Regions from separate parts of the Streptomyces sp. NPDC016640 genome, predicted to be linked through region 4. Evidence: riboswitches for the same ligand, from Rfam matches in the RefSeq annotation. Region 4 holds a riboswitch; each other region holds the start of a gene.
The links. Region 4 has a riboswitch for cyclic di-AMP ahead of ACF07S_RS22110 (peptidoglycan DD-metalloendopeptidase family protein). Riboswitches for the same ligand answer to the same signal wherever they lie in the genome.

Region 1 (5,731 bases), on a different contig from region 4:
AGGCGTACTGCCGCATGGGGTAGGCGAGGGCCACGATCAGCGAGCAGACCACCAGGGCGAGCAGTGCCGCCCGGCCGGTCAGCCGGGAACGGCGGGCCTGGCGTTTGGTCTGCGAGCGGTAGACCCGGGCCGCGGTCTGCTCACCGATCAGCCGGATCCTGGTCGCGGTGGAGAACCGGTCCCGGTCCTTCACGGCCATGTCTGTCCGCCTCCCGCTCCACCGTCATACGCGCGTACGTCCCCGGACACGGTACGGGACCGAGTACGGGGACGTACGTACGACGCTTCCTGCGGCCGGGGGCTCAGCCCTTGAAGCGGGGGAAGGCGCTGCGGCCGGCGTACACCGCGGCGTCGTCGAGGATCTCCTCGATGCGCAGCAGCTGGTTGTACTTGGCGACGCGCTCGGAGCGGGCCGGGGCACCGGTCTTGATCTGGCCGCAGTTGGTGGCGACGGCCAGGTCGGCGATGGTGACGTCCTCGGTCTCGCCGGAGCGGTGGGACATCATGCACTTGAAGCCGCTGCGCTGGGCGAGCTCGACGGCGTCCAGGGTCTCGGTCAGCGAGCCGATCTGGTTGACCTTGACCAGCAGGGCGTTGGCGGCGCCCTCCTCGATGCCGCGGGCGAGGCGCTCGGGGTTGGTGACGAACAGGTCGTCGCCGACGAGCTGGACCTTGTCGCCGAGCTTGGCGGTGATGGTCTTCCAGCCCTCCCAGTCGTCCTCGAACAGCGGGTCCTCGATGGAGACGAGCGGGTACGCGTCGACGAGCTCCGCGTAGTACTCGGTCATCTCGGCGGCGCTGCGCTCCTTGCCCTCGAAGGTGTAGACGCCGTCCTTGTAGAACTCGGAGGCGGCCACGTCCAGGGCCAGGGCGATCTGCTCGCCGGGGGTGTAGCCGGCCTCCCTGACCGCCTCGAGGATGAGGTCGAGGGCCTCGCGGTTGGAGCCGAGGTTCGGGGCGAAGCCGCCCTCGTCGCCGAGGCCGGTGGCCAGGCCCTTGCTCTTCAGGACCTTCTTGAGGGTGTGGTAGACCTCGGCGCCCCAGCGCAGGGCCTCGGAGAAGGTCTCCGCGCCGATCGGGGCGATCATGAACTCCTGGATGTCCACGTTGGAGTCGGCGTGCGAGCCGCCGTTCAGGATGTTCATCATCGGCACCGGCAGCAGGTGCGCGTTCGGGCCGCCCAGGTAGCGGAAGAGCGGCAGGTCGCTGGCCTCGGAGGCGGCGTGGGCGACGGCGAGGGAGACGCCGAGGATGGCGTTGGCGCCGAGGGAGCCCTTGTTGTCGGTGGCGTCCAGGTCGAACATCGCCTGGTCGATCAGGCGCTGCTCGGTGGCGTCGTAGCCGACGAGCTCCGGGCCGATCTGCTCGATGACGGCCAGCACGGCCTTCTCGACGCCCTTGCCCAGGTAACGGTTGGCATCGCCGTCGCGGAGTTCGATGGCCTCGAAGGCGCCGGTGGAGGCGCCGGAGGGGACGGCGGCACGACCCGTGCTGCCGTCGTCGAGGCCGACCTCGACCTCGACCGTGGGGTTGCCTCGGGAGTCCAGGATTTCCCGGGCTACGACGACGTCGATGGACGGCACGAGCATCTCCTTCGTGAATGTGACGCGGGTGAGCGGGACCGCGGCGGGTCCTGCGAGACCGAGCCTAACCGGCTCCGGGCGATCGGCCATCCGGTCGCCCACCTCATGGACGGAACCGAGAGGAAATTGTTTCCGAACGGAACAAAGACAGGCCCGAAAACCGGGCGGAACGGAAACGGAAAAAGCCCCGCCCCGGTGCGTACGGGGGAGAACGCACCGGGGCGGGGGTCCGCGGGACGGGAGGGGCCTGCGGCCGCTCCCTTACTTCAGGTGCAGCTGCTGGCCGGGGTAGATGAGGTCGGCGTCCTCGACGATGTCGTCGTTCAGCTCGAACAGCTCGGCCCAGCCACCCTCGACGTCGCGCTCCTGGGCGATCGAGCTGAGGGTGTCGCCCTTGGCGACCTTGTACTCGCCGTCACCCTTGGCGACCTTCTTGCCGGTCGGGGTGGTGACGGTCTTCTTCACCGCTTCCCGCTCGGCCGAGCGGGAGGCCTTCTGCTCGGTCTCGCGGGGCTCGGTGGAGCCGGCGCCCTGGCTCTCCTGGGTCTGCGTGGAGCCGCTCTCCTGAGGCTGCGTGGAGCCGCTCTCCTGGGGCTGGGTGGAGCCGCCGCCGCTGTAGGGGCTGCTCGACAGGTTCACCCCGCAGACGGGCCAGGCGCCCTTGCCCTGGCCCGCGAGGACCTTCTCGGCGATCTCGATCTGCTGGGCCTTGCCGGCCTGGTCGGCGGTGGCGGCGTACTGGGTGCCGCCGTACGCGGCCCAGGTGGAGGCGGAGAACTGCAGACCGCCGTAGTAGCCGTTGCCGGTGTTGATGGACCAGTTGCCGCCGGACTCGCACTGGGCGACGGTGTCCCACTCGGCGGCGGTGGCGGCGGAGGCGTTGCCGGCCGCCATCAGGGGGGCGGCGACGGCGGCGCCGGTGACACCGACGACGGCGATAGCGCGGGTGGCCTTGGACTGACGACGGTGCTTGCCCTTGCCGGAAAACAGCATGGATGGATCCCCTCACCGACGCCTGCGAGGTGAGCTGTCGGGTTCGGGCCGGTTGAGTTGCCCGGCCGCGTCCCTGAGGGGACGCGGCTTCACCCCGAGCCGTGTCCGGCGTCAACTGCCCGGACTCGGCGCCTACCTTGGGTCCCCCGCTCCTGCCTACGGCGCATGACGCGACGACTGTTCCCGTGCTGCCACTGGCAGGATTAGGCGTTGCGGCAGCCGGGGCCCGCGATGGCGAGCGATCACGACCGTAGCCACTCGGTCGGTGGAATATCAAAGACGATCAGGGCCTTTGAGACCTATCTCTCACAGCCTTTAAATCGGACATTCACCCCGAATGGTGGCGCCAACTGCCGCTGCCGCCAGGCCTTTCCGCAGGTCACCTTTCGTCCGGTTCGACCCCGACCGCAAGCTCCTGACCGGGCAGGATGAGGTCCGGTTCGGCACCGACGACCTGTTCGTTCACGGAGTAGAGCGCACGCCATCCGCCGTCCAGCCCAAGGGAGTCGGCGATGGACGACAGACTGTCCCCGGAGCGCACGGTGTAGGAGCCGTCCGCGGCGTCGCGCGAGGCGTCGGAACCGCGCGAGACGTGCCGGCCGGACGAGTCGGACGCCCGGCCCCGGCCCTCCCTTTCCTCGGCTTCCGCGGCACCGGTGCCGCGGTGACGGCCGGTGCCGGTGTCCTCGGTGCCGGTGAGGCCGGAAGAGCCGGTGGTCCGCCCCGGCTTGTCCGGCTCGTCGCTCCTCGGAGCGGCTGAGGCGGAGGGAGAGGCAGCGGCATCGGCGTCCGAGTCGGCCGCCGCGTCGGCCGCCGCGTCGGCCGCCGCGTCGCCGGAGCCCGCCGGCTCGCCGGCCGTGCCCCGGGGGGCGTCGGCCCCCTCCGCGTCCTCCGTGCCGGAGGCGGGCGAAGGGGAGGGGGAGGCGGACGCGTCACCGGAGTCCGGCGACTCGGACGCGTCCGGCGCCGGGTCCTCCGCCACACCCGTGTCGACGCCGGCCGACGCCGAGTCCTGCTCCAGGCCCGCGAGCAGTCCGCAGGTGCGCCACGCGCCGACCCCCTGGTCGGCGAGGATTCTCTCCGCCACGGCTATCTGCTGGCCCCGGCTGGCCTGGTCGGCGCTCGGCGCGTAGTCCAGGCCGCCGTAGGCCTCCCAGTCGTCCTGGGTCAACTGCAGGCCGCCGTAGTAGCCGTTGCCCGTGTTCTGGCTCCAGGAGCCGGCGCTCTCGCACTCGGCGACCCGGTCCCAGGTCGCGCCGTCGGCCGCGCTGGCGCTTCCGGCCCCGAGGAGCGGGATCGCGATGGCGGAGCCGGTCACTCCGGCCGCGACGAGGAGAGCCGGAGCCTGGCGGGGGCGGCGGTGCCGACCATTCCCGGAGAGCATGCGGGAGACCTTTCACACGACAGCGATGACCCGCGCGGCGGATGAAACCTGGGTGCCGCGCTGAGGGGTGAACGTATCGGCAGAGGATCACTTGTCACAAGTTCATGCCGCGCAGATAACGTGAAGATCACAGAGTTGAGAGCGTGTCACGTTTGCGCTGGTCCGACGGGGGGCACGGGGAGCGGCGCCCGGTCCTCAGGTGTACGCGGGAGTGAATTCCACCGGCAGCGTGCGCAGTCCGCGCATGATGAGCCCGCCGCGCCACCGGAGTTCGGCCGGATCCACCGCGAGTGCGAGGTCCGGCAGCCGGGTCAGCAGCGTGGCGAGCGCGGTCTGCCCCTCCAGCCGGGCCAGCGGGGCGCCCAGGCAGTAGTGGATGCCGTGCCCGTACCCCAGGTGCTGGTTGTCGCGCCGGCCGAGGTCGAGCACGTCCGGGTCGCCGAACCGTTCCGGATCGCGGTCCGCGGCGGCGAGGACGACGAGGACCGGGTCGCCGGCCGCGATGCGCTGCCCGCCGATGGTGACCGGCTCGGTGGCGAACCGCCAGGTGGCGAGCTCCACGGGGCCGTCGTACCGCAGGAGTTCCTCGACGCCGGTCTCCAGCAGCCCGTGGTCGCCGGCGGCGAGGGCCCGCTGCAGGCGGTCGCGCTGCCCGGGATGGGTGAGCAGGGCGTACGTGCCGTTGCCGATGAGGTTGACGGTGGTCTCGAAACCGGCGAACAGCAGGATGAACGCCATGGCCGCGGCCTCGTTCTCGGTGAGGTGCTCGCCGTGGTCGGAGGCCCGGATGAGACCGGAGATCAGGTCCTCGCCCGGCGCCGGTTCGGCGGGCAGTTCCGCGCGCTTGCGGTGGATGAGCTCGGCGAGGTAGCCGCGCATCTTCTTCACGGACCGTGCCACACCGCCCCGGGGGCCGCCCTGGTGGCGGATCATCATGCCCGCCCAGTCCCGGAAGTCGTCCTGGTCCTCCCGGGGGACGCCGAGCAGGTCGCAGATGGCGTGGATGGGGAGGGGGAAGGCGAAGTCGTGGATGAGGTCGGCGGAGCCGCGGTCCGCGAACCGGTCGATGAGCCCGTCGGTGAGCTCCTGCACACGGGGCGCGAACTCGGCGACGCGGCGCGGGGTGAACGCCTTGCTGACCAGCCGGCGCAGCCGGGTGTGGTCCGGCGGGTCGATGTTGAGCAGATGCGTCATCAGCTCGGCCTGGCGTTCCCCGGGGATGCCGGTCCTGCCCTTGGCGTGCGCGGGCTCGTCGTGGTGCGCGGGGTTCTTGGACAGGCGGGGGTCGGCGAGGGTCTGTCTGGCGTCGGCGTACCGGGTGACCAGCCAGGCCTCCACCCCGCTGGGCAGCCGCGTCCGGTGCACGGGGGCGTGCTCGCGCAGCCAGGCGTAGGCGGGGTAGGGGTCGGCGGCGAACTCCCAGGTGAACAGCTCGGGGGCGGGTCCGTGCGGGTGCGGCGGGGTGGGCTGGTCATGCATTGCGGCGACCTCTGCTGGGGGCGCGGGGCGGTGTCGACGTGCGGCTCCGCCGCGTGGGCGCTGACGGGGGTCCGGGGGCGGATCCCCCGGGGACGGGCGGGGAGGGGCGGCGGGCGGAACACCGTCGCGCGCCGCACCCGGGTCAGCTCTCGTTCCCTGCGCCCTCCGCCGCCCGTATCGCGTCGCGGTAGACCCGGGCCGCGGCCCGCAGCGCCGCCTCCGGGTCGGTCCCGGACTCCTCCGCCCGCGCCGCCAGCGCGAGCAGTTCGTAGCCGATGCCCTCGCCGGCCGG
Region 2 (5,731 bases), on a different contig from region 4:
CCCGCCCACCAGCTGGAGCTCGCCCTCTGGCTGGAGGCCGACCGCATGGGCTCCCTGCTGACCGCCCTGGACGACGAGTCCATGGAGAACCAGCGGGACGTCGTCAAGAACGAGCGCCGCCAGCGGTACGACAACGTCCCCTACGGCACGGCCTTCGAGAAGCTGACCGCCCTCGCCTACCCGGAGGGCCACCCGTACCACCACACGCCCATCGGCTCGATGGCGGACCTGGACGCGGCCACCCTCGAGGACGCGCGGCAGTTCTTCCGCACGTACTACGCGCCGAACAACGCCGTGCTCTCCGTCGTCGGCGACATCGACCCGGAGCGGACGCTCGCCTGGATCGAGAAGTACTTCGGCTCCATCCCGCCCCACGACGGCAAGCCCGAACCGCGCGACGGCACGCTGCCCGACGTCATCGGCGGGCAGCTGCGCGAGATCGTGGAGGAGGAGGTCCCCGCGCGGGCCCTGATGGCCGCCTACCGGCTGCCGGAGGACGGCACACGCGCGTGCGACGCGGCGGACCTGGCGCTCACCGTCCTCGGCGGCGGCGAGTCCTCCCGGCTCTACAACCGGCTGGTACGGCGCGACCGCACGGCCGTGGCCGCCGGGTTCGGCCTGCTCCGGCTGGCCGGGGCGCCCTCCCTGGGCTGGCTGGACGTGAAGACGTCCGGCGACGTGGAGGTGCCGGTCATCGAGGCCGCCATCGACGAGGAGCTCGCCCGGTTCGCCGAGGAGGGCCCCACGGCCGAGGAGATGGAGGGCGCCCAGGCCCAGCTGGAGCGCGAGTGGCTCGACCGGCTCGGCACGGTCGCGGGCCGCGCCGACGAACTGTGCCGCTACGCCGTCCTGTTCGGCGACCCGCAGCTCGCCCTGACCGCCGTCCGGCGCATCCTCGACGTGACGGCGCAGGAGGTGCGGGAGGTCGCCCGGGCCCGCCTGCGCCCCGACAACCGCGCGGTGCTCGTCTACGAGCCCGTGGCCGCGGAGGCGGAGGACACCGAGGAAGCCGCCGCAGTCGCCGGCACCGACGAGAACGAGGAGACGGCGAAGTGACCGAGCTCGCCACGATGGACTTCCACCCGCAGCCGCAGGCGGGCGAGGCCAGGCCCTGGGCCTTCCCGGCCCCCGAACGCGGCACGCTCGGCAACGGCCTGACCGTGCTGCGCTGCCACCGTCCCGGCCAGCGGGTCGTCGCCGTCGAGGTGATCCTCGACGCGCCCCTGGAGGCCGAGCCGGCCGGACTCGACGGCGTGGCCACGATCATGGCGCGGGCCTTCTCCGAGGGCACCGACAAGCACTCCGCCGAGGAGTTCGCCGCCGAGCTGGAGCGCTGCGGCGCCACCCTGGACGCGCACGCCGACCACCCCGGCGTCCGCCTCAGCCTGGAGGTCCCGGCCTCCCGGCTCGCCAAGGGACTCGGGCTGGTCGCCGACGCCCTCAGGGCGCCCGCGTTCGCCGACAGCGAGGTCGAACGGCTCGTCCGCAACCGCCTCGACGAGATCCCGCACGAGCTGGCGAACCCCTCCCGCCGCGCCGCGAAGGAACTCTTCAGGGAGCTGTTCCCGGCGAGTTCGCGCATGTCGCGCCCGCGTCAGGGCAGCGAGGAGACGGTCGCGGGCATCGGCTCCGGGGCCGTACGCGCCTTCTACGACAAGCACGTGCGCCCCGCCACCGCCACCGCGGTGGTCGTCGGCGACCTCACCGGCGTCGACCTGGACGCGCTGCTCGGCGACACCCTGGGCTCCTGGACCGGCTCCGCGGCCCGGCCGCGGCCGATCCCGCCGGTGGTCGCCGACGACACGGGCCGGGTCGTGATCGTGGACCGCCCCGGCGCCGTCCAGACGCAGCTGCTGATCGGCCGTATCGGCCCCGACCGGCACGACCGGGTCTGGCCCGCGCAGGCGCTCGGCACGTACTGCCTCGGCGGCACCCTCACCTCCCGCCTGGACCGCGTCCTGCGCGAGGAGAAGGGCTACACCTACGGCGTACGGTCGTTCGGGCAGGTCCTCAGGTCCGCGCCGGACGGCACGGGCGCGGCGCTGCTGGCCATCAGCGGCTCCGTCGACACCCCGAACACCGGGCCCGCCCTCGAGGACCTGTGGACGGTGCTGCGCACGCTCGCCGCGCAGGGGCTCACCGACGCCGAACGCGACGTCGCCGTGCAGAACCTGGTGGGCGTGGCGCCGCTCAAGTACGAGACCGCCGCGGCCGTCGCGAGCACCCTGGCCGACCAGGTCGAGCAGCACCTGCCCGACCACTACCAGGCCGACCTGTACCGGCAGTTGGCCGCGACCGGCACCGTGGAGGCCACCGCGGCCGTCGTGAACGCCTTCCCGGTGGACCGCCTGGTGACCGTCCTCGTCGGAGACGCGGCGCAGATCAAGGGGTCCGTCGAGGCCCTCGGGCTCGGCGAGGTCACCGTCGTGACGGCCGAGTAGCGGGCCGCGGCCGCGCACCCGGGCCCTGGTGACACGGATGTCACCAGGGCCCACTCGTGCCCGAATTGAGGCGGAGGATTCCTGTCTGCCCTGTGGGATGCGCTACAAAAGCCGTGATTCGCTTGGGGATCGAAAGATCTCCCGCTTAGCGTCTTCCGGGCTGTTCGTCGGGCAGTGCGCCGCATCCGCGGCACCGGACAGTCATCGCCGAGTCCCCGCACGGCGCGAGCCAGGGGAGCCGGGGACCCGTGCAGTCCCTGGGGTGAATCGGACGCCCGCGCGTGTCGCGAGGGGGTCCGTAGGAGACCTTCCTGCTCCGAACCCGTCAGCTAACCCGGTAGGCGAGAGGGAAGGAAAGGACCAGCCTGTACATGGCGTTCACCCGCGCCACCGGGAAGCACCGTCGTCCCAGCCGGACGCAGCGCGGCACCGCCCGCGCGGCGGGCGTCGCGGCCCTCGCCACCACCGGCGCCGTCGGCTCCCTCACGGCCCCCGCGCTCGCCGCCGAACCGGCCGCGGCACGGACCGGCCTCACTCCCGTCGTCACCCTGGGCGACGCGGTCGCCGAGCGGATCGACGCCCAGGCGGCCGCCCAGCACGAGGCCGCACGAGAGGCAGCCGAGGCCGCCGCGCGGAAGGCCGCCGAGCAGGCCGCGCGCGAGAAGGCGGCCGAAGCGGCCGAGAAGGCCCGCGCGGAGAAGGAGCGCGCCGCGCGCGAGGCGGAGCGCGAGCGCCTCGACACCTTCGTCTCCCCGATCCCCGGCTCCTACGTGTCGACCTCCTACCGGAGCGGCGGCGCCGTCTGGTCCTCGGGCAGCCACACGGGTGTCGACTTCCACGCCGCGAGCGGCGCCACGGTCCGGTCGGTCGGCACCGGCACCGTCGTCGAGGCCGGCTGGGGCGGCGCGTACGGCAACCAGGTCGTCATCCGGATGAACGACGGCACGTACACCCAGTACGGCCACCTGTCGTCCATCGGCGTCTCGGTGGGGCAGCAGGTCGCCGCGGGGCAGCCGATCGGCCTCTCCGGCGCGACCGGCAACGTCACGGGCGCGCACCTGCACTTCGAGGCCCGGATGACCGCCGAGTACGGCTCCGACATCGATCCCGTCGCCTACCTCCGCGCGCACGGTGTGAACCTCTGAGACGTGCGGGCGCCGGCCGCCGGCGCGGCGGGCGCCCCGCTTCCCGTGGCCCCGGCTTCCGAGCCGGGGCTTTCGGCGTTTCAAAGGGACCGCTCGTCAAAAAATACGCACGGATTCCGGACCCCCGTCGGAAAATCCCGCCGATTGCAATAGAGTCACGGAACACACGTCAGTCTTCGACGTTTCACGGGGATTAAGCCGGAGGTCGGTCATGCGTATTCCCGCGCACTCGGTGTGCACGGCGATCCGGGACGACATCGTCGCGGGTGTCCACGAGCGCGGCAGCCGGCTCACCGAGGACCTCCTCGCCCGCCGTCACGGTGTCTCCCGCGTCCCCGTCCGGGAGGCGCTGCGCACGCTGGAGGCCGAGGGCTTCGTGGTGACCCGGCGGCACGCGGGCGCGTGCGTCGCGGAACCCACCGCGCGGGAGGCCGCCGACCTGCTGGAGATGCGTCTGCTCCTCGAGCCGCTCGCCGCCTCCCGCGCGGCCCAGCGCCGTACCGAGGCCCACTTGAAGGTGCTGCGCGGTCTCGTCCGGCTGGGCCAGGAACGCGCCCGTCAGGGCACCAGCGACGACCTGCGCTCCCTGGGCGGCTGGTTCCACGAGACGCTCGCCCAGTCCTGTGGCAGCCCGGCGCTGACGTCGCTGCTGACCCAGCTGCGGCACAAGATCGCCTGGATGTACACCACCGAGGGGCCCGCCGATCCGGTCGGGTACTGGGCCGAGCACGGCGCGATCGTGGACGCCGTGGCGCGCGGCGACGGCGAGCGCGCGCGGGCCGTCATGGCCTCGCACACCGAGCGCGCGAGCGCCGCGCACCGCCTGCGTTTCGCCCCCGGAGCCGATCGCACCGGCCGCGCGGACCGTGTGAGGAACCCGCAACATCCCGTAAACATGCCGAGCCTGCGTCATTAACACGGATCCCGTATACAAAGAGGGTGCATTCCCGGGGGTTATTCACACTGCCCGGAAAAAGGAAAACCGAAAGGCCCGCCCGATGGGTCGGGCGGGCCTTTCGGTGCCGGTTCGGGCGTAAAAGGAGCGCGGGGCTCAGACGGTCTCGGGGAGTTCCCCGAGGCCTTCGGAGACCAGCTTCGCCAGACGGTCCAGGGCGGCGTCGGCGCCCTCCGCGTCGGAGGCGAGGACGATCTCCTCGCCGCCCTGGGCGCCCAGGCCCAGAACGGCCAGCATGGAGGCCGCGTTGACGGGGTTGCCCCCGGCCTTGGCGATCGTCACCGGGACGCCTGCGGCCGTGGCGGCTCGGACGAAGATGGAGGCGGGGCGGGCGTGGAGACCCTCGGCCCAGCCGACGTTGACGCGGCGCTCAGCCATGTGTTGCTGCCCTTCGCTGTTCAGGGTTGTCTAGACCAGTTTCCCATATCGTGCGGCGTGCCCGGGAGCGGCGTCCGCTCCCGGTGACCGCCGGACCGCGGCCTCGGTCCGGCTCCCGTCCACCACAGACTGCCCCGCGCCGTTGCCGTACGCGAGCCGTACCCTGGGGCCCATGCAGACCTCGTCGGACCGGCACGAGTACCCCGCTCACTGGGAGGCCGACGTGGTGCTGCGCGACGGCGGCACCGCACGCATCCGCCCCATCACCGTCGATGACGCCGAGCGCCTGGTCAGCTTCTACGAGCAGGTGTCGGACGAGTCGAAGTACTACCGCTTCTTCGCGCCCTACCCTCGCCTGTCCGCCAAGGACGTCCACCGCTTCACGCACCACGACTTCGTGGACCGGGTGGGGCTCGCGGCCACCGTGGGCGGCGAGTTCATCGCCACCGTACGTTACGACCGGATCGGCTCCGACGGCGCGTCCGCGTCGGCGCCGGCCGACGAGGCGGAGGTCGCGTTCCTCGTGCAGGACGCCCACCAGGGCAGGGGCGTCGCCTCCGCCCTGCTCGAACACATCGGTGCCGTCGCGCGGGAGCGGGGTGTCCGCCGGTTCGCCGCCGAGGTGCTGCCCGCCAACACCAAGATGATCAAGGTGTTCACCGACGCCGGGTACACCCAGAAGCGCAGCTTCGAGGACGGCGTCGTCCGCCTGGAGTTCGATCTCGAACCCACCGACCGCTCCCTGGCCGTGCAGCACGCGCGCGAGCAGCGCGCCGAGGCACGCTCCGTGCAGCGGCTGCTCGCCCCCGGCT
Region 3 (5,731 bases), on a different contig from region 4:
GCGTGCCGGAGGCCAGCTCGGTGAGCTTGGCGGACGGGTCGGCCGAGGAGCCGCCCTCGCCCTGCTCCGTCGCGCCGGAGACCAGGCCGCTCTCCAGGCCGCCGAGGTCCGGCAGCCCCAGGTCCGTGGTGATCTTCACCGTGCCGGACAGCTGCTGGACGTCCGACGTGGCGATCCTCTCGATGAGCTGCACGGCGGTGATCTCCGGCAGATCGGGGTCGCCGGAGTCGGCGATGGCGGGGACCAGCCCGATGGTCGCGGCCGCCACTCCCATCACCGTGACCGGGACGACGTACCGCGCGGCCCTGCGCCGTCCCGCGCGCGGCTCGTCGGCCTCCCCCGCGGTCGTCGTGTCGTCGGTTTCGTACGGTGCCATGTGTGCCCTGCCTTCGTGGTCGGCGGCGGCTTCCGTCTCGTGACCTCGCGCCAGTCTCACCCTGAGCCGCCATTCTCACCCGAACCGGTGAGAAGTGGTGTTGTCCGTCGTGGTCCATCTGACCAAATCCGGCACGCGGAATCGTCAGACCCGGGGCGCAACTCCGTGTACTGCTGCGGTATGACACGGGGGGTGGTTTTCTCCCCCGACCAGTAGGGGTCGAGGGGGAGTTCGGGAGACGGCCGGGTCAGCCGGCCCGGTGCACGACCGCGTCGCACAGCTGCACGAGCGCCGCCTTCGCGTCGCACTCCCGCAGCGGGGCCAGCGCCGCGCGGGCCTCCTCGGCGTACCGCACGGTGTCCCGGCGGGCCTGCTCCAGCGCGGGGTGGACCCGCAGCAGCCGCAGCGCCTCGGCGTGCCGGGCGTCGTCGGTGAGGTCGGAGTTCAGCAGCTCGCACAGGGCGATGTCGCCGGCCAGCCCGAGGCGGGCCGTGCGCTCCCGCAGCCGCAGCACGGGCAGCGTGGCGATGCCCTCGCGCAGGTCAGTGCCGGGGGTCTTGCCGGACTCGTGGGAGTCGGAGGCGATGTCCAGGACGTCGTCGGCGAGCTGGAAGGCGACGCCGAGCCGCTCGCCGTACTGGGTGAGCACGTCCACCACCGTGTCGTCGGCGCCGGACATCATCGCGCCGAAGCGGCAGGAGACCGCGACCAGCGAACCGGTCTTGCCGGCGAGCACGTCCAGGTAGTGGTCGACCGGGTCCCGGCCGCCCTGCGGTCCCGCGGTCTCCAGGATCTGCCCGGTGACCAGCCGCTCGAACGCCCCGGCCTGTACCCGCACCGCCTCCGGGCCGAGGTCGGCCAGGATGTGCGAGGCCCGGGCGAAGAGGAAGTCGCCGGTGAGGACCGCGACGGAGTTGCCCCAGCGGACGTTCGCGCTGGCGACTCCGCGCCGTACGTCGGCCTCGTCCATCACGTCGTCGTGGTACAGCGTGGCCAGATGGGTCAGCTCCACGACCACGGCGGACGGTACGACACCGGGTGCGTAGGGATCGCCGAACTGGGCGGCCAGCATCACGAGCAGCGGGCGGAACCTCTTGCCGCCGGCCCGCACCAGGTGCTGGGCGGCCTCCGTGATGAAGGGCACCTCGCTCTTGGTGGCCTCGAGCAGGCCCTCCTCGACAGCCGTCAATCCGGCCTGGACATCGGCTTCCAGAGCCTGGTCCCGCACGCTCAGCCCGAACGGCCCGACGACGGTCACGAGGGGTCTCCTGTCTGCTGGTGTCTGCTGGCGATCACACGGTTCGTCGATAGGTCGCTGCCCTCACTCGAGTCAGCGTATCCGGTCACGTTTCGATCACCGTCAGCGCCCGGGGATACCGGGAGAGCGGCACGGGACCGGAAGCGGGGGTGATGCCGATCGACCGGCCATGCGGGACATTCCCTGACTTTCCGGACGCGGCACCCTCTCCTCGCCCCCGGCGCTTCGAGCCCTCTCCCGGCACACACGCCACCCCTCCCGCCCCGGCGTCCGATGCGCGGCTATTGCCGGCGAATATCCCATTGGCCGGAAATGGCTCCACGGTTCCCGGTCAGTGAAGTGGGTCACGGCGGCCCGGCGGCCCGGCCGCTCCCCGGCGCACGCCTTTCCCCTTCACCCGGAGCCCAGTTGACCCCTGGTGAACAAAAAGGATCAAGCATCCCAAACACCCCGTTCCACGATCGAACGGCGTGCGGTGTGACATCCGCACTTGTTCCCGCCCCGTGCCCTCGCATACGTTCCCGGCCTGCCGGGCGGACGCCTAGTCCTGCCGCCGCCCGCACCACACCCGACGACGAACTCACGCACGGCAGGAGCGGGGGACCCAGGCAAGCCGCCGGACCGGGCAACGCACCGGAACGGCTCGGGGTGAAGCCGTGCCCGCAGGGCACGGCCGGGCACTCTCCCGCCCGAACCCGACAGCTCACCCCGCAGGCGTAGGAGAGGAACCCAGACATGCCCGCACAGGGTCAGCACCGCCACTCCGGCAGCCGCCGCCTCGTCCGCTCCCTCGCCGTCGCCGGCACCGGCGTCGCCATGGTCGCCCTCCCGCTGTTCGGCGCCACCAGCGCCGCCGCGGACACCACGACGGCCACCGCGACGGCCACGACGGCGTACCCGGACAACCTCGACGGCTGGATCCGCGAGTCGCTGTCCGTCATGGCGCAGCACGGCATCCCGGGCAGCTACGAGAGCATCCACCGCAACATCCTGCGCGAGTCCTCCGGCAACCCCGCCGCCATCAACCTGTGGGACTCCAACGCCGCCGCCGGCACCCCCTCCAAGGGGCTGCTCCAGGTGATCGACCCGACCTTCGCGGCCTACCACGTACCCGGCACCGTCTTCGACCCGTTCGACCCGGTGGCGAACATCACGGCGGCCTGCAACTACGCCGCCGACCGCTACGGCTCGATCGACAACGTCTTCGGCGCGTACTGATCCGGAGCCACCCGCTGCCGGCCCGGCCCGCCGAACAGCCGCTCGAGGACGACGGCCACGCCGTCGTCCTCGTTCGACGCGGTGACCTCGTCGGCCACCGCCTTCAGCTCGAGGTGGGCGTTGGCCATGGCGACGCCGCGGGCCGCCCAGTCGAACATGGGGATGTCGTTCGGCATGTCACCGAAGGCGACGGCGCGCTCCGGGCTCAGCCCGAGGTGTTCGGCGGCCAGCGCCAGCCCGGTGGCCTTGGTGACCCCGCACGGCTGGAGCTCCACCGTGCCCGGCCCCGACATGGTGACCGTGGCCAGCGAACCGACCACCGACCGCGCCGCCGCCGCCAACGCGTCGTCGGTCAGCCGCGGATGGCGCAGCAGCACCTTGCTGATCGGCCGGTCCCACAGATCGCCGCGCCGCTCGACCCGTACGGCGGGGAGGGTCGGGTGCGGCATCAGATAACCGGGCTCGATCAGCGTCAGCCCGTCGACCCCGTCCTGGTCGACCGCGGCGTACACCTCCCCCACCTCGGCCTCGATCTTGCCGAGCGCGGTCTCCGCCAGTTCCCGGTCCAGCGTGACGGACCACAGCATCCGGTCCGCGCCGGCGTCGTACACCTGCGCTCCCTGCCCGCACACCGCGAGCCCCGTGCTGCCGAGGTCGTCCAGGAGCGGCCGCACTCTGGGGGCCGGGCGCCCTGTCACGACGAGGTGCTGGGCACCGGCCCGAGCCACCCGCGCGAGCGCTGCGCGGGACCGGTCGGAGAGGGTGTCGTCGCCGCGCAGCAGCGTCCCGTCCAGGTCGGTGGCGATGAGTGAATATGCGGTGGGTACGGCCATGATCAGAGAATACGGACAACCCCACGATCCGCCTCACGCTGCCCGGAACCGCTTGCGCGACCGCGTCCGTCACGCTAAGGGACCTTTCCGCCATCGCCTGGTACGGGCGGGTTGCGGACCTCTTTCCCCGTTCGGCGAGAACATGCTCCGCTGTCTACCGTCCGCCCGGTCCCGGGCGGTACCTTCCCAGTGTCCAGGGGGGACTTGATCGGGGGGTCAGGTGAGCGGTGGACGCGTGCGCGTGCTGAGACCCGGGGAGCTCGGCGAGGGGGAACGGAAGCGCTGGCGGGAACTGCGCGCCGCGACGGACGCACCGCGCAGCCCCTTCATGGAACCGGAGTTCGCCACCGCCGTGGGCCGGGTGCGGTCACAGGCCCGGGTCGCGGTGCTGTACGAGGGAGCGGAACCGGCGGGCTTCCTGCCGTACGAGCGGGGCGTGCTGGGGCAGGGCCGGGCGATCGGGCTCGGGGTGTCGGACTGCCAGGGCGCGGTCCTGGCCCCCGGCGCCGCACCGGAGACCGGTGAACTGCTGCGGGCCTGCTCGGTGTCGAGCTTCGCCTTCGACAACCTGGAGGCGGGCCAGGGGCTGTTCGTGCCGTACGCGGCCGAGGAGCACACCACGTACGTCATCGACGTGGAGAAGGGGTACGGGACCTACGAGTCCGTGCTGCGCACCCGGTCGCCGAAGTTCCTGAAGAGCACCCTGGCCAAGGAGCGCAGACTGGGCCGCCGGACCGGACCCGTGCGGTTCGTCTTCGACGAACGGGACCCGGCCGCGCTGCGCGTGCTCATGGAGTGGAAGTCGGCGCAGTACCGCAGGACCGGGCGCCGCGACCGGTTCGCGCAGGAGTGGATCGCCCGGCTCGTGGGCCGGCTCGCCGGGACCCGGGCGCCCCAGTGCACGGGCACGCTGTCGGTCCTGTACGCCGGCGGCCGTCCCGTCGCCGCGCACTTCGGCCTGCGTTCGGCGTCGGTCCTGGCCTGCTGGTTCCCGGCGTACGACACGGAGTTCGCGAAGTACTCGCCCGGTCTCGTGCTGCATCTGCGGATGGCCGAGGCGGCGGCGGCCGAGGGCATCGGCATGCTCGACATGGGGCGCGGGCCGGCCGCCTACAAGGACGCGCTGAAGACCGGCGAACTCGCCGTCTACGAAGGGGCGGTGACCCGTCCGGGCGCGGGCGCCGTCCTGCACTGGCTGGGCCGCGAGCCCGCGCGCCGCGCGCACGGCTTCGTGCGCGCCCGCCCGCGCCTGGCGGCGCTGGCGTCACGGACGTTGAAGGGCGCGGCACGGCTGCGCCGGTCGTGAGGAGGGGAGGACGCATGTCCGGCGGAACACGAGCGGGCGCGGGGGCGGACGCGGGGGCGGGCGGACGAGGGGGCGCGCGGGCGCGTACGCGGGAGGAGATACGGCGGTTCCTGGCGATCGGCGCGGTGCAGGTCGCCGAGGTCGACCTGGACGGCGACGAGGCCGGTCCGAGACCCGGCCCGGGCAGCCCGCCGGTGACGCACGGCGAGGTGTTCCTGCTGGTCAGGCGGTCGGGCCGACCGGTGGGGACGCTGCTGACGCGGGTACCGCAGGGCGCGGACCCGCGGGCCGTCCTCATGACGGCGGCACGCGAGGCCATGGCGGGATCCCTGTCCCGGGAAGGTGTGGGGCCCGTGCCGGAGGGAGGTCCCGGAGACGTGCGGGGCGAGGGGGGGCTGCCGTTCGTCTCGGTGGTCGTGGCCACGCGGGAGCGGGCCGGGCAGCTCGCCCGGGCGCTGGACTCGCTCCTCGCGCAGGAGCACCCCCGCTTCGAGGTGGTCGTCGTCGACAACGCGCCGTCGACCGGCGCGACCCGGGAGCTGGTGGAGCGGAAGTACGGCGAGCGGGTGCGGTACGTGTGCGAACCGGTGCCCGGACTCGCCGTCGCGCACAACAGGGGGCTGGCGGAGGCCGGGGGCGAGGTGATCGCGTTCACGGACGACGACGTGGTCGCCGATCCCCGCTGGCTGGCCGAGCTGACCGCGCCCTTCGCCGCCGACCGCCGGACCGGCTGCGTCACC
Region 4 (5,731 bases):
GACCGGCTCTCCTTGTCGAGGTAGAGCTTCGCGAGGTCCCGCGTCGAGCCCGAGGGGCGGGTCCGGGCGGTGCCCCCGGGGTTCTGGAACACGCCGTCCTCGAAGTGCGGGGATCTGCGGATGCGTGCCATGCGCTCCCCACCGGGGTCCGCGCCGAAGGCCACGGGCCGCAGGGCGCGGAGCCCGGAGCTCTGGAGACGGAAACCGGCCACGGTACCTCCAAGTGGAGTGGTCAGACATTTCATTATGGGCGGCCGGTCCGACGGCGCGGTGCCGGGTCCGGCCGGGGCGGTCGCCCGCCGCACGCCCCGGTCTCCCCCGACCGTCGCGCTGCCGGGCGGACACTCACGCCACCGCCGCGATCCGTACCTTGATGTCGTCCGGGGACAGCGTGCCCTTGGCGATCACGTGGTCGCCCGACGACACCCCGCGCAGGCGGCGGCCGATCCACGGCACCAGGTACTCGCGGGCCCACTGGACGTTGTCCCGGCGGATTTCGAGCGCGCCCCGGGGCGGCAGGGGCGGCCAGGGCTGTTCCGGGTCGGCGGGGACGTCCAGGCCCAGGGCCAGGCCCGCGCGGAGCGCCACGCGTGTGTGCCCCTCGGGCGACAGGTGCAGCCGGTCGGTGTCCCACGCCCTGCGGTCCTGCACGCTCCTGAGGGACCACAGGTCCAGCACCGGGCAGCCGTACCGGTCCGCGACGGCCCGCACATGCCCGTTGTACGTGGCGATCTTGCCGCGCAGGTGTTTGAGCAGGGGGACGCCGCGGGTGTCGAAGCCGGTCGTGACCATCACCGTGCCGGAGGCGGCCGCGAGCGCGGCGATCGCCCGCTCGAAGCGCTCGGCCACCTCGTCCGGATCGCTGCCCGGCCGGAGGATGTCGTTGCCGCCCGCGCAGAACGACACCAGGTCGGGGGCGAGTTCGACGGCCCGGGGAAGTTGTTCCGCCACGATCTGGTCCAGCAGTCTGCCGCGCACCGCGAGATTGGCGTACCGGAAGTCGCCCTCGGGCCGGAGGTCGGCGAGAAGGACGGCGAACCGGTCGGCCCAGCCGACGAACGCCCCGTCGGGCCCGGGGTCGCCGACGCCCTCGGTGAAGCTGTCCCCCACCGCCACGTACGACCCGATCACTGTTCTGCTGTCACTCTTCGAATCGTCTGCCACAGCCGGACATGATTCACCTTCGAATGTGACCTACGCGACCGTAAGCACGGGTTGACGTGCGGTGACATAAGACACTTTCAAAGAGCCGGCCGATTGCGGAACACGCCGAGGGCCGGACCCGGTGAGCGGGTCCGGCCCTCGGCGGCGCGCCGGGCGGTGCGGGTTCGGGGGTCAGCCGAGGGCGACGCCCTTCGAGCGGAGGTAGGAGACGGGGTCCACGTCCGAGCCGTAGTCCGGGGTGGTGCGGATCTCGAAGTGCAGGTGCGGACCGGTCGAGTTGCCGGTCGAGCCGGAGAGGCCGACCTGCTGGCCGCCGCTCACGCTCTGGCCGGCCGAGACGGACAGCGAGGACAGGTGGGCGTACTGAGCGTAGTAGCCGTCGGCGAGCTGGATGACGACCTGGTTGCCGTACGCGCCGGCCCAGCCCGCGGAGACGACCGTGCCCGGACCGACGGCCTTCAGGGAGGTGCCGGTCGGGACGCCGAAGTCGACACCGGTGTGGTAGCCGCTGGACCACATGCTGCCGGCCACCTTGTAGCCGGTGCCGACGCCGCCGCCGGGCACCGGGGAGCTGTAACCGGAGGCGTCCGCGGCCTGGCCGGAGGCGGCCGTCTGCGCGGAGGCGTCCGAGGAGGACTGCTCCACGGACTGCCCGGCCGGCTGCGCGGCGGGCTTCTCGGCCTTCGGCTGCGACTCCTCGGAGGGCTTCGAGGACTCCGTGGACCGCGACGGCGCGGAGGACTTCGGGAACTTCGGGGAAGAGGACTTCTCCGGCGCGCTCTTGGCGGCCTCGCCGTCTATGGAGAGCTTCAGACCGGGGTGGATGAGCGACGGGTCCTCGCCCACGGCTTCGCGGTTGTCCGCGTAGAGCTTCTTCCAGCCGCCGTCGACGTCCTCCCGGTCGGCGATGCTCGCGAGGTAGTCGCCGGCCTTCACGACGTAGGTGCGGGCGTCGTCGCCCTTCTCGGCGGCGGACTTCTGGCCGGCGACGGAAAGGGACTGGACGGTCTTTTCGGGGGCCGTCTGCGGTGCGGCGGCGTGTGCGCCGGTGGCGCCGAGAAGCGGCAGTGCGAGCGCCGCGCCACCGGTTCCGGCGACGGCGATGGAACGGGTGAAACGCTGGGCCTTGGTACGGCGGTGCTTACCCTTGGCGGGCATGTCGAATTCCTCTCCGGCGCCTACGAGGTGAGCTGTCGGGTTCGGACTGGAGATGCCCGGCCGCGCTTTCACGCGGCTTAACCCCAAGCCGTTCCGGGAACCGGAACAGGCGGTCGTACCTGTGGGTCCCCCGTTCCTGCCGTTCACGGGTCAGTGTGTGCGGGCTCCGGGCGGCGGCAGGATTAGGCGTCCGTCCGGATCGATGGTGAACGTAAGCGACCCGGACGCGCGGGGACAAGCGCGAGGTTCTCGACGAATGCGATTTTCCGTGATCCACAGGCGGAAACCACGTCACCGGGCGTCGACCCGGATTCCGTTTCGGCGCTGAATTCCCTTGCCGTTCCCCGGAATTACGTGCACATGACGACAGCGCACCGTCACCCATATGACGATGCTCACGCACCCCATCCTCATCTAGTGCTCTACCGGGGCGCGTTATACCTAAACGGCTTAATCGGACAGAACGCCCGAATGGGTGGATCGCAGGCGTCGCAGCCGGAACACCGCGGCGTCCAGATCCCCTCGCAACCCGGTGGGCAGCCCGTGGTGCAGCAAGACGGCACCCCGGTGCACTTCGCCCGATTCGCGGCACTCGTACGAGGCGGCCGGGTCGAGGCCGCGCAGCCGCAGCGCCGGCACGGGCTCCCCGTGGTGCTGCGCCTGGAGGCAGGCGAGGACGACGGTCTCGTCACCCAGGACGTACTGCACCGCGCTCAGCCCGCCCTCCGGCGGGCGCAGCCGGTAGAGGTCACCGCGCTGCACGAGGGGCCGGATCTCCTTGTAGAGGGCGATCCACTCCCGCGCCTCGGCCAGCTCCTCCCCGGTCCACCGGGTGAGGTCACCACCGACGCCGAGCACGCCCGCCATGGCGCTGACGAACCGGAAGCGCAGCGAGCTGACCCGGCCGTTGAGCATCGCGTTCGGGCTGTCGGTGACCCAGGCGGCCATCACCCGGGCGGGGTGGATCTGGCTGAAGCCGTGCTGGAGGGCGAGCCGGTCGAGGGGGTCGGTGTTGTCCGAGGTCCACACCTGGTCGGTGCGGGAGAGGATGCCCAGGTCGATCCGGCCGCCGCCGCCCGAGCAGGACTCGAAGGCCACGTCCGGATGGGCCGCCCGCAAGCGGTCCAGCAGGGCGTACAGCCCGCGCACATGGTCGGTCCACAACCGCTGCGGGTAGGGGTCCCCGGGCCAGCCCGCGTCGGTGAAGCAGCGGTTGAAGTCCCACTTCACATAGTCGATCGGGGCACTGGAGAGCAGCCCGTCGAGCTGTTCCCAGAGGTGGTCCCGCACGTCGTCGCGCGCGATGTTGAGGACGAGCTGGTTGCGGAACTCCGTACGCCGGCGTCCGGGCCGGTACTGCACCCAGTCGGGATGGGCGCGGTAGAGGTCGCTGTCCGGGTTGACCATCTCCGGCTCGACCCAGATGCCGAACTGCATCCCGAGCCCGTGCACATGATCCGCGAGCGGCTTCAGGCCGCCGGGGAAACGGTCGGGGTTGGGCGTCCAGTCGCCGAGCCCGGCCCGGTCTCCGGTGCGCGCGCCGAACCAGCCGTCGTCGACCACGAACAGCTCGACGCCCATCGCGGCGGCCCGCCCGGCGAGTTCCCGCTGCTGCTCCTGCGTGATGTCGAAGCCGGTGGCCTCCCAGGAGTTGAACAGGACGGGCCGGTCCCGGTCCGCGCCCGGTACGACATGGGTCCGCTGGTAGGCGTGCCACGCGCGGCTGGCCCCGCCGAAGCCGCCGTCGCTCCACAGCCCCGCGAAGACCGGCGTGACGTACGTCTCGTCCGTGCCGAGCATCAGCAGCCCGGAGTCGTCGTGACCCGCGCCGCCGGTGATCTGTACGCGCGCGTCGGGGAGTTGCGCCACGCAGATGCGCCAGGACCCCGACCAGCCGAGGGCGCAGCCGTAGACTTCGCCCCGTTCCTCGGTCGCGTCGGTGTCGAGCGCGACCCACGGCAGGTGCTGGTGCCCGGTGTGGCCGCGGCGGCTGCCGAGGACCTTCTCCCCGTAGGTGAGCGGGGAGCGGGTCAGCCGGGACTCCGCGGCCCAGCGGCCGTGCAGCTGGGAGAGCCGCCACCGCTCCCGCTCGGGCAGGGTCCAGGTGGCGGAGTCGGCGCGCAGGAGCTCGACGTCGGGGCCCCGGTTGTGCAGGGTGACCCAGCGCTCGATCACATCGCCGCGCATCCGGTAGTGCAGGGTCACCCCGAGTCCGCCGTCGCGGAAGCGGAGGCGGAGTTCACCGTCGTGCGTGTCGTGGCCGTCGAAGGCCCACTCGGTGCCCCGCCGTTCGCCGGTGCGCACGGACAGGGCGGGCCGGGTGAACCGGGGACCGCCCTCGACCGGGTACTCCTCGCGCCCGTCCAGCCGGGACTCGAACGGCCAGTCGTCCGGCAGGGGGCGCCGCGCGAGGGCCCGCGCGTCGGCGAGCGCGATCCTCGGGCCCCAGTGCAGATGCACCAGCTCGTCGCGGTCCGTGACGTGCACCGCGTAACCGCTGGTCGGCCCCGAGAGGAGCCAGGTACGACCGTCTTGCGAGACCTCCGCCACCCGAACCTCCCACGGATTCGAACAGATGCGGTCAGACACCAACATCATCGGTGCCGTCGGGGCGGCCGGGCAATGCCTGTGGACAACTCATTGCCCCAGGCAGGCATGTCGTATCGTCAAGTGGTGCCCGTCGGCGAGCCGCGCCGGCGCAGCCGAGTGGGAGGAGTCCTACGTGACGCAGCAGATCCCGTCGACGGAACCCGAGCTGGCCGGCGTACGCAACTTTCGCGACGTGGGCGGACTGCCGACCGTGGACGGCCGGCGGGTGCGGCACGGGGTGCTGTTCCGCAGTGGTCATCTCGCCCACGCGACCGCGCAGGACGCCGTCTTCCTGTCCTCGCTCGGGCTCCACACGGTCTTCGACTTCCGCAACGCGGCCGACCAGGCGCTGGAGGGGCCGGACGTCGAGCTGCCGGGCGTGCGCAATGTGAACCTGCCGCTCAGCGACCCGGCCGACGGCGCCGAGTTCTGGAGGATGGTCCGCGACGGCGACCTGGACCAGCTGCGCTCGATCCTCGCGGACGGCAAGGGCGCGGACCGGATGATCAGCTCCTACCGGCTGATCATCAAGGAGCGCACCGCCGAGCACTCCCGGGTGCTGCGCTCGCTCGCGGAGGACGGCGTGCCCGCGCTGATGCACTGCGCGGCCGGCAAGGACCGGGCGGGACTGTCGGTGGCCGTGACCCTGCTCGCGCTGGGCGTCGAGCGGGACGCGATCCTGGACGACTACCTGAAGTCCAACGCCAAGCACCGCCGCTACAAGGTGCACCGCAACGGCAGCGCCGACTCGGCCTACTCCCCCGAGGTCATGGAGCTGCTCAACCCGCTGTTCGACGCGCGCGCGGAGTATCTGTCGGCC

Region 1: it holds a riboswitch for cyclic di-AMP, as region 4 does, so the genes downstream of both, ACF07S_RS07330 (transglycosylase family protein) here and ACF07S_RS22110 (peptidoglycan DD-metalloendopeptidase family protein) in region 4, are expected to answer to the same signal.
Region 2: it holds a riboswitch for cyclic di-AMP, as region 4 does, so the genes downstream of both, ACF07S_RS29040 (M23 family metallopeptidase) here and ACF07S_RS22110 (peptidoglycan DD-metalloendopeptidase family protein) in region 4, are expected to answer to the same signal.
Region 3: it holds a riboswitch for cyclic di-AMP, as region 4 does, so the genes downstream of both, ACF07S_RS30770 (transglycosylase SLT domain-containing protein) here and ACF07S_RS22110 (peptidoglycan DD-metalloendopeptidase family protein) in region 4, are expected to answer to the same signal.

The regions. Positions count from the first base shown of each region.
Region 1 covers NZ_JBIBRG010000003.1:102,619-108,349, forward strand. Annotated here, with positions in the region: gene ACF07S_RS07320 (septum formation initiator family protein) at 1-199, opposite strand, end outside; gene eno (phosphopyruvate hydratase) at 303-1,583, opposite strand; gene ACF07S_RS07330 (transglycosylase family protein) at 1,845-2,576, opposite strand; cyclic di-AMP (ydaO/yuaA leader) riboswitch at 2,581-2,750, opposite strand; gene ACF07S_RS07335 (transglycosylase family protein) at 2,956-3,960, opposite strand; gene ACF07S_RS07340 (cytochrome P450) at 4,156-5,439, opposite strand; gene ACF07S_RS07345 (nucleoside triphosphate pyrophosphohydrolase) at 5,582-5,731, opposite strand, start outside.
Region 2 covers NZ_JBIBRG010000017.1:107,462-113,192, forward strand. Annotated here, with positions in the region: gene ACF07S_RS29030 (M16 family metallopeptidase) at 1-1,056, shown strand, start outside; gene ACF07S_RS29035 (M16 family metallopeptidase) at 1,053-2,441, shown strand; cyclic di-AMP (ydaO/yuaA leader) riboswitch at 2,637-2,800, shown strand; gene ACF07S_RS29040 (M23 family metallopeptidase) at 2,813-3,586, shown strand; gene ACF07S_RS29045 (GntR family transcriptional regulator) at 3,798-4,502, shown strand; gene ACF07S_RS29050 (HPr family phosphocarrier protein) at 4,638-4,919, opposite strand; gene ACF07S_RS29055 (GNAT family N-acetyltransferase) at 5,092-5,731, shown strand, end outside.
Region 3 covers NZ_JBIBRG010000020.1:10,114-15,844, forward strand. Annotated here, with positions in the region: gene ACF07S_RS30760 (outer membrane lipoprotein carrier protein LolA) at 1-376, opposite strand, end outside; gene ACF07S_RS30765 (polyprenyl synthetase family protein) at 624-1,634, opposite strand; cyclic di-AMP (ydaO/yuaA leader) riboswitch at 2,197-2,364, shown strand; gene ACF07S_RS30770 (transglycosylase SLT domain-containing protein) at 2,370-2,852, shown strand; gene ACF07S_RS30775 (HAD family hydrolase) at 2,816-3,685, opposite strand; gene ACF07S_RS30780 (GNAT family N-acetyltransferase) at 3,921-4,991, shown strand; gene ACF07S_RS30785 (glycosyltransferase) at 5,117-5,731, shown strand, end outside.
Region 4 covers NZ_JBIBRG010000010.1:275,585-281,315, forward strand. Annotated here, with positions in the region: gene ACF07S_RS22100 (MBL fold metallo-hydrolase) at 1-212, opposite strand, end outside; gene ACF07S_RS22105 (SGNH/GDSL hydrolase family protein) at 346-1,131, opposite strand; gene ACF07S_RS22110 (peptidoglycan DD-metalloendopeptidase family protein) at 1,336-2,322, opposite strand; cyclic di-AMP (ydaO/yuaA leader) riboswitch at 2,327-2,488, opposite strand; gene ACF07S_RS22115 (alpha-galactosidase) at 2,773-4,917, opposite strand; gene ACF07S_RS22120 (tyrosine-protein phosphatase) at 5,045-5,731, shown strand, end outside.